Regions from separate parts of the Streptomyces sp. NPDC031479 genome, predicted to be linked through region 1. Evidence: riboswitches for the same ligand, from Rfam matches in the RefSeq annotation. Region 1 holds a riboswitch; each other region holds the start of a gene.
What was found. Region 1 has a riboswitch for cyclic di-AMP ahead of ACZ5D2_RS17915 (transglycosylase family protein). Riboswitches for the same ligand answer to the same signal wherever they lie in the genome.
Positions count from the first base shown of each region.

Region 2: another riboswitch for cyclic di-AMP. It lies ahead of ACZ5D2_RS23140 (M23 family metallopeptidase); the one in region 1 lies ahead of ACZ5D2_RS17915 (transglycosylase family protein).
Region 3: another riboswitch for cyclic di-AMP. It lies ahead of ACZ5D2_RS08590 (M23 family metallopeptidase); the one in region 1 lies ahead of ACZ5D2_RS17915 (transglycosylase family protein).

Region 1 covers NZ_JBVIKC010000014.1:83,790-88,073, forward strand. Annotated here, with positions in the region: gene eno (phosphopyruvate hydratase) at 1-1,213, opposite strand, end outside; gene ACZ5D2_RS17915 (transglycosylase family protein) at 1,507-2,259, opposite strand; cyclic di-AMP (ydaO/yuaA leader) riboswitch at 2,262-2,431, opposite strand; gene ACZ5D2_RS17920 (transglycosylase family protein) at 2,707-3,723, opposite strand; gene ACZ5D2_RS17925 (cytochrome P450 family protein) at 3,860-4,284, opposite strand, start outside.
Region 2 covers NZ_JBVIKC010000021.1:48,891-53,174, forward strand. Annotated here, with positions in the region: gene ACZ5D2_RS23135 (GntR family transcriptional regulator) at 1-324, opposite strand, end outside; gene ACZ5D2_RS23140 (M23 family metallopeptidase) at 522-1,322, opposite strand; cyclic di-AMP (ydaO/yuaA leader) riboswitch at 1,335-1,493, opposite strand; gene ACZ5D2_RS23145 (M16 family metallopeptidase) at 1,722-3,089, opposite strand; gene ACZ5D2_RS23150 (M16 family metallopeptidase) at 3,110-4,284, opposite strand, start outside.
Region 3 covers NZ_JBVIKC010000005.1:171,909-176,192, forward strand. Annotated here, with positions in the region: gene ACZ5D2_RS08585 (SGNH/GDSL hydrolase family protein) at 200-985, opposite strand; gene ACZ5D2_RS08590 (M23 family metallopeptidase) at 1,149-2,168, opposite strand; cyclic di-AMP (ydaO/yuaA leader) riboswitch at 2,171-2,337, opposite strand; gene ACZ5D2_RS08595 (tyrosine-protein phosphatase) at 2,654-3,475, shown strand; gene ACZ5D2_RS08600 (aspartate aminotransferase family protein) at 3,586-4,284, opposite strand, start outside.

The DNA.
Region 1 (4,284 bases):
GCAGCTGGTTGTACTTGGCGACGCGGTCCGAGCGGGCCGGGGCGCCGGTCTTGATCTGACCGCAGTTCACGGCGACGGCGAGGTCGGCGATGGTGACGTCCTCGGTCTCGCCGGAGCGGTGCGACATCATGCACTTGAAGCCGTTGCGCTGGGCCATCTCGACGGCGTCGAGGGTCTCGGTCAGCGAACCGATCTGGTTCACCTTCACGAGCAGGGCGTTCGCGGAGCCCTCCTCGATGCCGCGGGCCAGGCGCTCCGGGTTGGTGACGAAGAGGTCGTCGCCGACGATCTGGACCTTGGCGCCCAGGCGGTCGGTGATGGTCTTCCAGCCGGCCCAGTCGTCCTCGAACAGCGGGTCCTCGATGGAGACCAGCGGGTACGCCTCGACGAGCTCGGCGTAGTAGTCGGTCATCTCGGCGGCCGAGCGGGACTGGCCCTCGAACTCGTACTTGCCGTCCTTGTAGAACTCGGACGCGGCGACGTCGAGCGCGAGCGCGATGTCCTTGCCCGGGGTGTAGCCGGCCTGCTTGATGGCCTCGATGATGAGGTCGAGCGCGGCGCGGTTGGACTCCAGGTTCGGGGCGAAGCCGCCCTCGTCACCGAGACCGGTGGAGAGGCCCTTGGTGTGCAGGACCTTCTTGAGGGTGTGGTAGACCTCGGCACCCCAGCGCAGCGCCTCGGAGAAGGACTCCGCGCCGATCGGGGCGATCATGAACTCCTGGATGTCGACGTTGGAGTCGGCGTGCGACCCACCGTTGAGGATGTTCATCATCGGAACGGGCAGCAGGTGCGCGTTCGGGCCGCCGAGGTAGCGGAAGAGCGGCAGGTCCGAGGCCTCGGACGCGGCGTGCGCGACGGCGAGGGACACGCCGAGGATGGCGTTGGCGCCGAGGGAGCCCTTGTTGTCGGTGGCGTCCAGGTCGAACATGGCCTGGTCGATCAGGCGCTGCTCGGTGGCGTCGTAGCCGACGAGCTCCGGGCCGATCTGCTCGATGACGGCGAGGACGGCCTTCTCGACACCCTTGCCCATGTAACGGTTGGGGTCACCGTCACGGAGCTCGATGGCCTCGAACGCTCCGGTGGAGGCGCCGGACGGAACGGCAGCACGGCCGGTGCTGCCGTCGTCGAGGCCCACCTCGACCTCGACCGTGGGGTTGCCTCGGGAGTCCAGGATTTCCCGGGCTACGACGACGTCGATGGACGGCACGAGCATCTCCTTCTGGGATGTGACGCTGGGTGTGCGGTGGCGGGTGGCCGTGGGACGGCCTTGCCGACTAGAGCCTAACCGGCTCCGGGCACTGGGCCTGTCGCCGCCCGGGTCCTGGGACGAAAAAGGGCCCGAATACCCCTCTTCCCTGACATAAGACCCTCGCCTGTCCGCCCTCGGCGGCAGCCGCCGCAGGTCGGCGGCGGCGCACAACACACCGCCGCCCGGCGCGTGGGAGACGCGCCGGGCGGCGGGAAGCACTACGGGCCGGGCCCGGTGATGCGGTGTTACGCGGGAGTTCAGCTGAGCTTCAGCTTCTGCCCCGGGAAGATCATGTCGGCGTCGTCGACGATGTCCTTGTTGAGCTCGAAGAGCTTCTCCCAGCCGCCCTTGACGCCGTTGGCCTGGGCGATGGTCCCGAGGGTGTCGCCCTCCTTGACCTCGTACGAGCCGTTGCCGGTCTTCACCGTGCCGGTCGACGGGGTGCCGGCCTTCGGGGTGGACGGCTTGGCCGGGGCCGGCTTGGCCGGGGTCCAGCTGCCGGAGCCGGAGCCGGAGGCCTTGGTCTCGGTGTCGGCCTTCGGGGTGGAGGGCTTCGCCGGGGCGGGCTTGGCCGGGGCCGGCTTGGTGTCGGGCTTCGGCTTCGACGGGGTGGTGGTCGAACCGCCGCCGTTGTACGCGGAGTTGGACAGGCCGACGCCGCAGGACGGCCAGGCGCCCTTGCCCTGGCCCTTGAGGACCTTCTCGGCGATGGCTATCTGCTGGCTCTTGGAGGCCTGGTTGGCCTGCGAGGCGTACGCCTTGCCGCCGTACGCGGCCCAGGTGGAGGACGAGAACTGCAGGCCGCCGTAGTAGCCGTTGCCCGTGTTGATGGACCAGTTGCCGCCGGACTCGCAGGAGGCGACCTTGTCCCACTCGCTGACGGTGGCGGCGCTCGCGGAGCCCGCGGCCATCAGGGGGGCGGCGACCGCGACACCGGCGACACCGGCGAGCGTGACGATGCGGACGGCCTTGGAGCCGCGACGGTGCTTGCCCTTGCCGGAAAGCAGCATGGAGTTCTCCTCACCGACGCCTTCGAGGTGAGCTGTCGGGTTCGGGCGGATGAGTTGCCCGGTCACGTGTCGAGCACGTGGCTTAACCCCTAGCCGGTCGCGACCGTCTCTCAACGGCCTTTCCCGGCGCCTACCTTGGTTCCCCCGCTCCTGCCTTCGGCGCTTGACGCGACGACTGTTCCCTCCGTCCGCCGGCAGGATTCGGCGATGCGGTCGAAGGAGCCCGCGGTGGCGAGCGATTCAGAAGGTAGGCAGGTCTCTCCCCGATGTTCAACGCGCGACATCAGGGAGAAACCGGCCTACTTGCATTCCTCAAATGGGCGTTTTCGCAGGTGAGGGCGGGGTTTGCGGAAGTTCCGGAACGAGACACGCCAGTTGACCGGAAGAGACGCATGTCTCATTTACCGATAACGGACATTCAGGTCTTTCCGGATGCCCGAACTGCCCTTATTTCTTGGTTAGATCCAGGTTCTGACCCGGCTTGATGAGGTCCGCGTCCCCGCCGATGACCTGCTCGTTGGCCTGGTAGAGGGCGGTCCAGCCGCCCTTGAGTCCCTTGGCTTTCGCGATGTCGGTCAGGCTGTCGCCCGCCTTCACCGTGTACGTGGGGTCGGGGGTGCCGGACGCCGTGCCGGGCGCGGTCGCCACCTCGACGGCCGCCGGGCCGCGGTGCTTGCCCGCGCCCTCGCCCTTCTCCGCGGCCGGAGAGGCGGGGTTGGCGCCGGGGGTCGTCGGGGCCGGGGAGGCCGTCGGGTCCACCGGGGCGGTCGGGCTGACCGGGGCCGTCGGGGAGACCGGGGCGGTCGGGTCCACCGGGGTGGTGGGGGTGACCGGGGGCGTGGTGGTCGGCGCGGTCGGGTCCGGGTCCGGCATGACGGGCAGTCCGGTGTTCGGGCCCAGCGGGTAGTCCGGCAGCCCGCTCGGGCTCGTGGACGGGGAGGCGCCCGGCCTACCCGGCTGCGGGGTCGGGGCCCCGAAGTCCGTGGCGCGCCCGCTCGAACTCTTGTCGGGGACGGCGTTGTCCGGCCGGGTCGGGGTCGGGGCGACCGGCCCGTGGCGGTCGCCGGGGTCCACCTGCGGCGCCGGCCCCTGCTGGGTCAGCCCGGCCGAGGCGGAGCACAGCGGCCACGCCTGGGGGCCCTGGGAGGCCAGCACGGTCTCGGCGACCGCGATCTGCTGGGAGCGGCTGGCGAGGTCGGGGCGTTCCGCGTAGGCGAGTCCGCCCGCGTTCTTCCACTGCTCCAGGCTGAACTGGAGGCCGCCGTAGGCCCCGCTGCCGGAGTTGGCGCTCCAGGTGCCGCCGCTTTCGCAGTCGGCGACCTTGTCCCACGTGGCGGTGTCGGCTGCGCTCGCGTTCGTGGCGGCGAGCAGCGGCAGGGCCAACGCGGAGCCGGTGACTCCGGCGGTGACGACCAGGGCTGGTACCTGGCGGGGGCGTCTGTGGCGGCCGTTCCCGGGAAGCATGTGGCTGCACCTTTCGCATAACGGCGGGGTAACGGCAGAACCTAGCCGCCTTCGAACGGATGTCACAAGTTCGGGCCGGGGCTGACTTCCGGTCAGCCGATCGGTTTCCGCCGCCGGGTTGCCGGACCCCGGTGTTTCAAGGTGTGAAGCGGACCGGGAGGGTGCGCAGGCCCCGCATGATGAGCCCGCCGCGCCAGCGCAGGTCCGTGGGGGGAACGGCAAGTTCCAGATCCGGCAGACGCGTCAGCAAAGTCGCGAGCGCCGTCTGGCCTTCGAGACGGGCGAGCGGGGCGCCGAGGCAGTAGTGGATCCCGTGGCCGTACCCGAGGTGCTGATTGTCACTCCGGGAGAGGTCGAGGGTGTCGGGGTCGGCGAACCGGGCGGGGTCGCGGTCGGCCGCCGCGAGGACCACCAGCACGGGGTCCCCGACGGCGACGTCCCGCCCGCCGAGGGTCAGCGGCTCGGTCGCGAATCGCCAGGTGGCCAGCTCCACCGGCCCGTCGTAGCGCAGCAGTTCCTCGATGCCGGTCTCCAGGAGGGCGCGCTCCCCGGCCGCGAGGG
Region 2 (4,284 bases), on a different contig from region 1:
GACCAGCCCGCGCAGGACCTTCAGGTGGGCCTCGGTGCGCCGGCGGGCGGCCCGTGAGGCGGCCAGCGGCTCCAGCAGCATCCGCAGCTCCAGGAGATCGGCGGCCTCCTGGGCGGTCGGCTCGGCCACGCAGGCGCCGGCGTGGCGCCGGGTGGTGACGAAGCCCTCGGACTCCAGGGTGCGCAGCGCCTCGCGGACGGGGACCCGGGAGACGCCGTAGCGGCGGGCGAGCACTTCCTCGGTCAGCCGGCCCCCCGGCCCGAAGAAACCGGAGACGATGTCGTCGCGGATCGCTGTGCATACCGCGTGCGCAGGAATACGCAAGGCCGGACCTCCGCTGGATTCACCGCCGGCGCCGTCGCCGGATTCTTGGCCGTGCTGCGACTCTATTGCAGCACACGATAATTTCCGATGACGGCCCGATATCCGAAACATTTCACTGCGGCGGGGGACGCGAAGAAGGCCCCGGCTCGGAGAGCCGGGGCCTTCTTCGTACTGCGCAGGTGCGCGGTGCGTGCGGGTCAGATGCCGACGCCGTGCTGGCGCAGGTACGCCAGCGGGTTGATGTCCGTGCCGTACGTGGCGCCGGTGCGGGCCTCGAAGTGCAGGTGCGGGCCGCTGGAGTTGCCCGTGGAGCCCGACAGGCCGATCTGCTGGCCCGCGGTGACGCTCTCGCCGACGGAGACGTTCAGCGAGAGCAGGTGCCCGTACTGGGTGTACGTACCGTCGTTGTGCTTGATGACGATGTTGTTGCCGTACGCGCCGCCCCAGCCCGCCTCGACGATGGTGCCCGCGCCCACGGCGTGGACCGAGGTGCCCTCGTCCGCGTGGAAGTCGATGCCCGTGTGGCTGCCGGAGGACCACATGCCGCCACCCGCGCCGTACTGGGTGCTGACGTAGGAGCCGTCGACGGGAGCCACGAAGGTGTTGAGGCGCTTGCGGGCCTCCTCGCGGGCGGCGCGCTCGGCGGCCTCGCGCTCGGACTTCTCCTTGGCCTCGGCGGCCCGCTTGGCCTCGGAGGCGCGCTGCTTGGCCTCGGCCTCGGCCTGCGCCTGGGCGGCGACGGCCTCGGCGGCGACCTGCTGGGACTCGGCCTGGACCTCGATGTCGTCCTGGAGGCCGTCGGCGACGACGACCGCGTTCTGGCCGGTGTCCTCGACGGAAGGCGCGCTGTTGTCCGCGGCGAAGGCCGGGGCTGCGACGGCGGCGACCACACCCGTGGTGGCGAGGGCGGCTATGCCGGCGTAGCCGGCGGTCTTGCGGCTCAGACGGCTGGAACCACGGTGCTTGCCGGGAGCGGCGGTACGACTGCCAAACGCCATGAAGGGGCTGGTCCTTTCCTTCCCTCTCGCCTACCGGGTTAGCTGACGGGTTCGGAGCAGGAAGGTCTCCTACGGGCCCCTCTTGCGAGGTGGCCCGATTCACCCCAGGGACACATGTGGGTCCCCGGCTCCCCAGGCTCGCGCCTGACGGGGACTCGGCGATCGCTGTCCGGTGCCGCGAGTGCGGCGCGCACAACTGACGGACAGCAAGGGCGACGCTAGGCGGATCATCAGTCGATCGCCAAACAGACGAGCGCTTTTGTTGCGTACGCCACACCGCATAACCGCAACCATGGCTGAAAGCGGACAAAAAGGGGTCCCGGCGGTGACACCGCCGGGACCCCTGTCACACCCCGGTGCCGGAGCGGCCCCGAAGCCCGAACACCGACGCCACGGACGTCAGTTGGTGACGACGGTGACCTCGCCGATGCCGAGCGCCCGCACGGGCTCCTCGATCTGCGCGGCGTCACCCACCAGGACCGTGACGAGCCGGTCCACCGGGAAGGCGCTCACGACCGCCGAAGTGGCCTCCGCCGTACCGGTTTCGGCCAGCCGGGCGTACAACCGCGCCTGGTAGTCGTCCGGCAGCTCCTGCTCCACCTGGTCGGCGAGGGTGCCCGCGACGGACGCCGCCGTCTCGAACTTCAGCGGGGCCACGCCCACCAGGTTCTGCACGGCCACGTCGCGTTCGGCGTCGGTCAGGCCCTCCGCGGCGAGCGTGCGCAGCACCTTCCAGAGGTCCTCCAGCGCCGGGCCGGTGTTGGGGGTGTCCACGGACCCGCTGATGGCGAGCATCGAGGCGCCCTTGCCGTCGGCGGTGGAGCGCAGCACCTGGCCGAAGGCGCGCACCCCGTAGGTGTAGCCCTTCTCCTCGCGCAGCACCTTGTCCAGGCGGGAGGTGAGGGTGCCGCCGAGGCAGTACGTGCCGAGCACCTGGGGCGCCCAGACGATGTCGTGCCGGTCGGGACCGATCCGGCCGATCAGCAGCTGCGTCTGGACCGCTCCGGGCCGGTCCACGATGACCACGCGGCCGGTGTCGTCGGCCGTCACGGGCGGAACCGGCAGCGGTTCGGCGGAGTTCCCCGTCCAGGTGCCCAGGGTGTCGGCCAGCACGGCGTCCAGATCGATGCCGGTCAGGTCGCCGACGACCACCGCGGTGGCGGTGGCGGGGCGCACGTGGGCCTCGTAGAAGGCGCGTACGGCCGCGGAGTCGATCCGCGCGACGGTCTCCTCGGTGCCCTGGCGGGGGCGGGACATGCGCAGCGTGGCCGGAAAGAGCTCCTTGGAGAGCTGCTTGGCGGCACGGCGCTGCGGGTTGGCCAGCTCGTGCGGGATCTCGTCGAGCCGGTTGCGCACCAGGCGGTCGACCTCGTTGTCGGCGAAGGCGGGCGCGCGCAGCGCCTCGGCGAGCAGGCCGAGGGCCTTGTGCAGGCGGGAGGCGGGCACCTCCAGCGAGACCCGCAGGCCGGGGTGGTCGGCGTGCGCGTCGAGCGTGGCGCCGCAGCGCTCCAGCTCGGCGGCGAACTCCTCCGCGGTGTGCTTGTCGGTGCCCTCCGACAGGGCGCGGGCCATGATGGTGGCCACCCCGTCGAGGCCCTGGGGCTCGGCGTCCAGCGGGGCGGCGAGGTTGACCTCGACCGCGACGACCTGCTGGCCCGGGCGGTGGCAGCGCAGCAGGGTCAGGCCGTTGGCGAGGGTGCCGCGCACGGGGGCCGGGAAGGCCCAGGGCTTGGCCTCGCCGGCCTGCGGGCGCGGGTGGACGGTCATCGTGACGGCTGCGGTGTCGCTCACTGCTCCGCCCCCTCGTTCTCGTTCTCGTCGGACTCGTCGGAACCGGGCAGCGGCTCGTAGACCAGCACCGCGCGGTTGTCGGGGCGCAGCCGGGCCGCGGCCACGGCCTGCACCTCCTCGGCGGTGATGTCCAGGACCCGCCGGACGGCGGTCAGCGCCAGCTGCGGGTCGCCGAACAGCACCGCGAAGCGGCACAGTTCGTCGGCCCGGCCGGCCACCGTGCTCAGCCGGTCCAGCCACTCCCGCTCCAGCTGTGCCTGGGCACGCTCCATCTCCTCGGCCGTGGGGCCCTCCGCGGCGAACCGCGCGAGCTCCTCGTCGACGGCCGCCTCGATGGCGGGCACCTCGACGCCGCTGGAGGTCTTGACGTCGAGCCAGCCCAGTGAGGGCGCGCCGGCCAGGCGCAGCAGGCCGAAACCGGCCGCCACGGCGCTCTGGTCACGGCGGACCAGGCGGTTGTGCAGGCGGGAGGACTCGCCGCCGCCCAGTACGGTCAGCGCCACGTCGGCGGCGTCGCACTCACGGGTGCCGTCGTGCGGCAGCCGGTAGGCGGCCATCAGCGCGCGGGCCGGGACCTCCTCGACGATCTCCTCACGGAGCTGCCCGCCCATGACCTCGGGGAGCGAGCCGTCGCGCGGCGGCTGCTTGCCGTCGTGCGCCGGGATGGTGCCGAAGTACTTCTCGACCCACGCGAGCGTCGTCTCGGGGTCGATGTCGCCCACGACCGACAGGACGGCGTTGTTGGGCGCGTAGTACGTACGGAAGAAGTTGCGCGCGTCCTCCAGGGACGCGGCGTCCAGGTCGGCCATCGAGCCGATCGGGGTGTGGTGGTACGGGTGGCCCTCGGGGTAGGCGAGGGCGGTCAGCTTCTCGAAGGCGGTGCCGTACGGCACGTTGTCGTAGCGCTGGCGGCGTTCGTTCTTGACGACGTCGCGCTGGTTCTCCATGGACTCCTCGTCCAGGGCGGCCAGCAGCGAACCCATGCGGTCCGCCTCCAGCCACAGGGCGAGCTCCAGCTGGTGGGCCGGCATCGTCTCGAAGTAGTTGGTGCGCTCGAAGCTGGTGGTGCCGTTCAGGGAGCCGCCGGCGCCCTGGACCAGCTCGAAGTGCCCGTTGCCCGCCACGCTCGCCGAGCCCTGGAACATCAGGTGCTCGAAGAGGTGAGCCAGAC
Region 3 (4,284 bases), on a different contig from region 1:
GCACCGGCCCCCGAGGATTCCGCGTACGGCCCGCGTGTCGGCCGGATCTCCCGGCCGGCCTCCCCCCGGCGCCCGCGCGGGCCTCCGGCGCCGGTCTCCCGTGCCGGCCTCCGGCGCCGGTCTCCCGGCGGGCGCCCCGGGCGGCCCTTCCCCGGCGGGGGAGCCCGCCGGGCCCCGTCGGTCAAAGCGGCGACCGGCCCTAGAGCGGCAGCAGGTCCGGCCGCTTGGCCTCGACGTGGTCGCCGGAGGACTCCCCGCGCAGCCGGCGGCCGATCCAGGGCACGAGGTGCTCGCGCGCCCACTGGATGTTGTCCCGGGTGACGTCCACCGACCCGCGCGGCGGGGTGGGCGGCCACGGCTGGTCCGGGTCGGCGGGGATCTCGTAGCCGAGGACCTGTGCGGCGCGGAGCGCGACACGGGTGTGGCCCTCGGGCGAGAGGTGCAGCCGGTCGCCGTCCCAGGCCCGGCGGTCCTGCACCGACTTCAGCGACCAGAGGTCGAGGACCGGGCAGTCGTAGCGGTCGGCGATGGCGCGTACGTGCGCGCTGTACGTCGCGACCTTGCCCCGCAGGTGCTTGAGGACGGGGACGCCCCGGGTGTCGAAGCCGGTGGTGATCATGACGAGGCCGACGGCCCCGGTGAGGTCGGCCACCGCCGCCTCGAACCGCTCCGCCACGTCGTCCGGGTCACTGCCCGGCCGGATGATGTCGTTGCCACCCGCGCAGAAGGTGACCAGGTCCGGAGCGAGGTCCTTGGCTCTGGGCACCTGTTCGGCCACGATCTGGTCGAGGAGCTTGCCCCGCACCGCGAGGTTCGCGTACCGGAAGTCGTGCTCGTCGCGCTGATCGGCCAACAGGACGGCGAGCCGGTCCGCCCAGCCGAGATACGAATCCCCGGGTCCCGGGTCCCCCACGCCTTCGGTGAAGCTGTCCCCGATCGCCGCGTACGAGCCGATGGTCTTGAGTGTCGTCTTCGTCGCTGCCACGGGACGACATCCTTCACCCCCGTCACCAACCTACGCCAACGTAATGAGGGGTTGACGGACCGTGATCTATACCACGCGGGGGATAAGGAATAAGTACACGTGGGGCCGGGACCCCCCTCAGGTCCCGGCCCCACGCGCGTCCGTGCCGCTGCCGCGGCTCCCGTCAGACGTTCACGCCCTTGGAGCGGAGGTAGGCCAGCGGGTCGATGTCCGAGCCGTAGGACGGGCCGGTGCGGATCTCGAAGTGGAGGTGCGGGCCGGTCACGTTGCCGGTGGCGCCGGAGAGGCCGATGCGCTGTCCGGCGGTGACGCTCTGGCCCACCGAGACGGACAGCTGGGAGAGGTGGCCGTACTGGGAGTACTTGCCGTCGGCGTGGCGGATGACCACCTCGTTGCCGTACGCACCTCCCCAGCCTGCGGAAACCACGGTGCCCGCGCCCACCGCCCTGACGGTGGTGCCGGTGCTCGCGACGAAGTCGACGCCGGTGTGGTAGCCGGAGGACCACATGGTGCCGCTCTGGTGGTACGGCGTGGAGGTGCCGCCGTCGACCGGGGCGACGAAACCGGAGCCGTTCGCGGGGGCCGCGGAACCGGCCGCGGCCGCGGGCGCGGAAGGCGCCGGGCTCTGGGCGGGGGTCTTGGCCGCCGGTCCGCGCGAGGTGCCGGACCGCGGTGCGGGGGTCGCGTCGGCGGTGTCCCCGCCGGTCGCGCCGGCGGCGGAGGGGGCCTCGTCGGCCGCCTGAGTCCCGCTGGAGGATCCCTCGGCCGCGGCCTCAGGAGCCTTCGGCGCGGGGGTCCCGGCGTGGCCGTCCAGGGTCAGCTTGAGGCCCGGGTGGATGAGGGAGGGGTTCGCGCCGACGGCCTCGCGGTTGTCCGCGTAGAGCCGCTCCCAGCCGCCCTGGAGGTGACGCTCGGCGGCGATCTTCGACAGGTAGTCGCCCGGCACGACGGTGTAGACGGCCGGGGCGGCGGAGGGGGCGGAGACCGGAGCGGAGGCCGGAGCGGAGACGGGGGCCCGGAGGGCCTGGGGCACCTGCGCGGGCGTCGCGGCCGGGGTGGCGGCGTGGGCACCGGCGGCGACCGTCAGCGGCAGCGCGAGGGCGGCGCCACCGGTGCCGGCCACGGCGAGACCGCGGGATATGGAACGGGACTTCGGACGGCGGTGCTTACCCTTTGCGGGCATGGCGAATTCCTCTCCGGCGCCTGCGAGGTGAGCTGTCGGGTTCGGACTGGAGATGTCCGGCCGCACCCGTGGAACACGCGTACGACTTCACCCCGAGCTGCCCGGAAGTGATCCGGAACGGCGACTTACCTGGTTCCCCCGCTCCTGCCGCGCGCGTCGATGGTCGGGTGCGGTTCCCGGGCGGCGGCAGGATGAGGCGGTCCACCCGGATCGATCGCGAAGGTAATCCAGCGGGAGTGCGCACAACAAGCCGTGAATTCCCTGACGGAATAGCAGGCATGAAGGATCAACGGAATTCCCGTCACCCTCCGTCCATTCCCGTGCGACAACAGCCGCCCTGGCAAGGGAATTCGGATTTCGCGATCAGGCACGGACGGTCACCGTATGATCTGGCTCACGGGGCCTGGCGCGATCTCGCCTCCACGTATGGCAAGTTGTTCCCAACCAGAGCAATTCGGACACGCAGGACACGCGGAGGAACGCACGTGACCCAGCAGATACCCCAGCCCCCGCCGAGCGGCCCGGAGCCGGAGCCCGCCCTCTCCGGGGTGCGCAATTTCCGTGACGTGGGCGGCCTGTCGACCGCCGACGGACGGAGGGTCAGGCCGGGACGACTGTTCCGAAGCGGACATCTCGCACATGCGACCGAAACCGATACGGAATTCCTCGAATCGCTCGGACTGCACACCGTCTTCGACTTCCGCAACGGAGCCGACCAGGCCCTGGAGGGCCCGGACGTCGAGCTGGCGGGCGTGCGCAACGTGAACATCCCGCTGTCGGATCCGGCCGACGGACGGGAGTTCTGGAAGATGGTCCGCGACGGGGACCTCGCCCGGCTCCGCACCGTCCTGGGCGACGGCAAGGCGGCCACCCGCATGAGGGACTCGTACCGGACGATCATCCGCACCCGCACCGCCGAGCACAGCCGGGTGGTGCACGCGCTCGCCGAGGACAGCGTCCCGGCGCTGATGCACTGCGCCGCGGGCAAGGACCGCGCGGGACTGTCGATCGCCGTCACCCTGCTCGCCCTGGGCGTCGGGCGCGAGGCGATCGTGGCCGACTACCTGGAGTCCAACGCCCCGCACAACCGCTACCGCGTCCGGCGCGGCAGCGACGCGCCCGAGGCCCGCTCCCCCGAGGTCATGGAGCTGCTGGCCCCGCTCTTCGAAGCGCGCGCCGAGTACCTGCTCGCGGCGTTCGACACCATCGACGGCCAGTGGGGCGGGGTGGAGGCCTACCTCGCCGAGGGACTCGACCTCGCGCCCGCCACGCTGGACCGGCTGCGCGACCGGCTCCTCGTCGACTGAGGCCCGGCTGAGGCCCGGCGGGGGCCGCGGCGGGGGCGCACGGGGGCGGGGGGCGTACGGGCCGCGCGGGGGGCCCGTACGGGGTCCCCGCACGGCCCCCCGCCGCGCCCTCAGCGGTTGCCGACCGCCTGCTTGACCAGGGTCCTGCCGAAGTCCCACATCAGGCCGCCCCCGCCGTGCGCTTCGTCCATGACCTCACGGAACGCCCCGACGAACCGGTCCACGTCCCCTTCGTCCACGATCAGCGGCGGGATGAGCTTGATGACCTCCAGGTGGTCGCCGGAGACCTGGGTCAGGATCCGGTGCCGGTTCAGCAGGGGCACCACCACCATCTGCGCGAACAGGCCCTTGCGGGCCGCCTGGAGCACGGCCCAGCGGCTGCGCAGCCCCAGGGAGGACGGCCGGCCGAACTCGATGCCGATCATCAGGCCGCGCCCCCGCACCTCGTGCAGCAGCTCGTACTCGTCCACCAGCGCCGCGAGCCGCCCGCGCAGCAGGTCGCCCATGGCGCGGGCGTTGGCCACCACCTGCTCGTCCTCCATCACCGCGAGGACCGCCAGCCCGGCCGCCATCGCCTGCGCGTTGGAGCCGAAGCTGGCGGAGTGCACCAGCACCCGGTCCATGGAGGAGTAGACCTTCTGGAAGATCCAGTCCTTGCCGAGGGTCGCCCCGACGGGGACGTAGCCGCCGGAGAGGGCCTTGGCCACGCACACCAGGTCCGGTTCCACGCCCGGCTCGTGCTGGTACGCGTAGAAATCGCCCGTCCGGCCGAGCCCGGTCTGGACCTCGTCCGCGATGAGCAGCGCCTT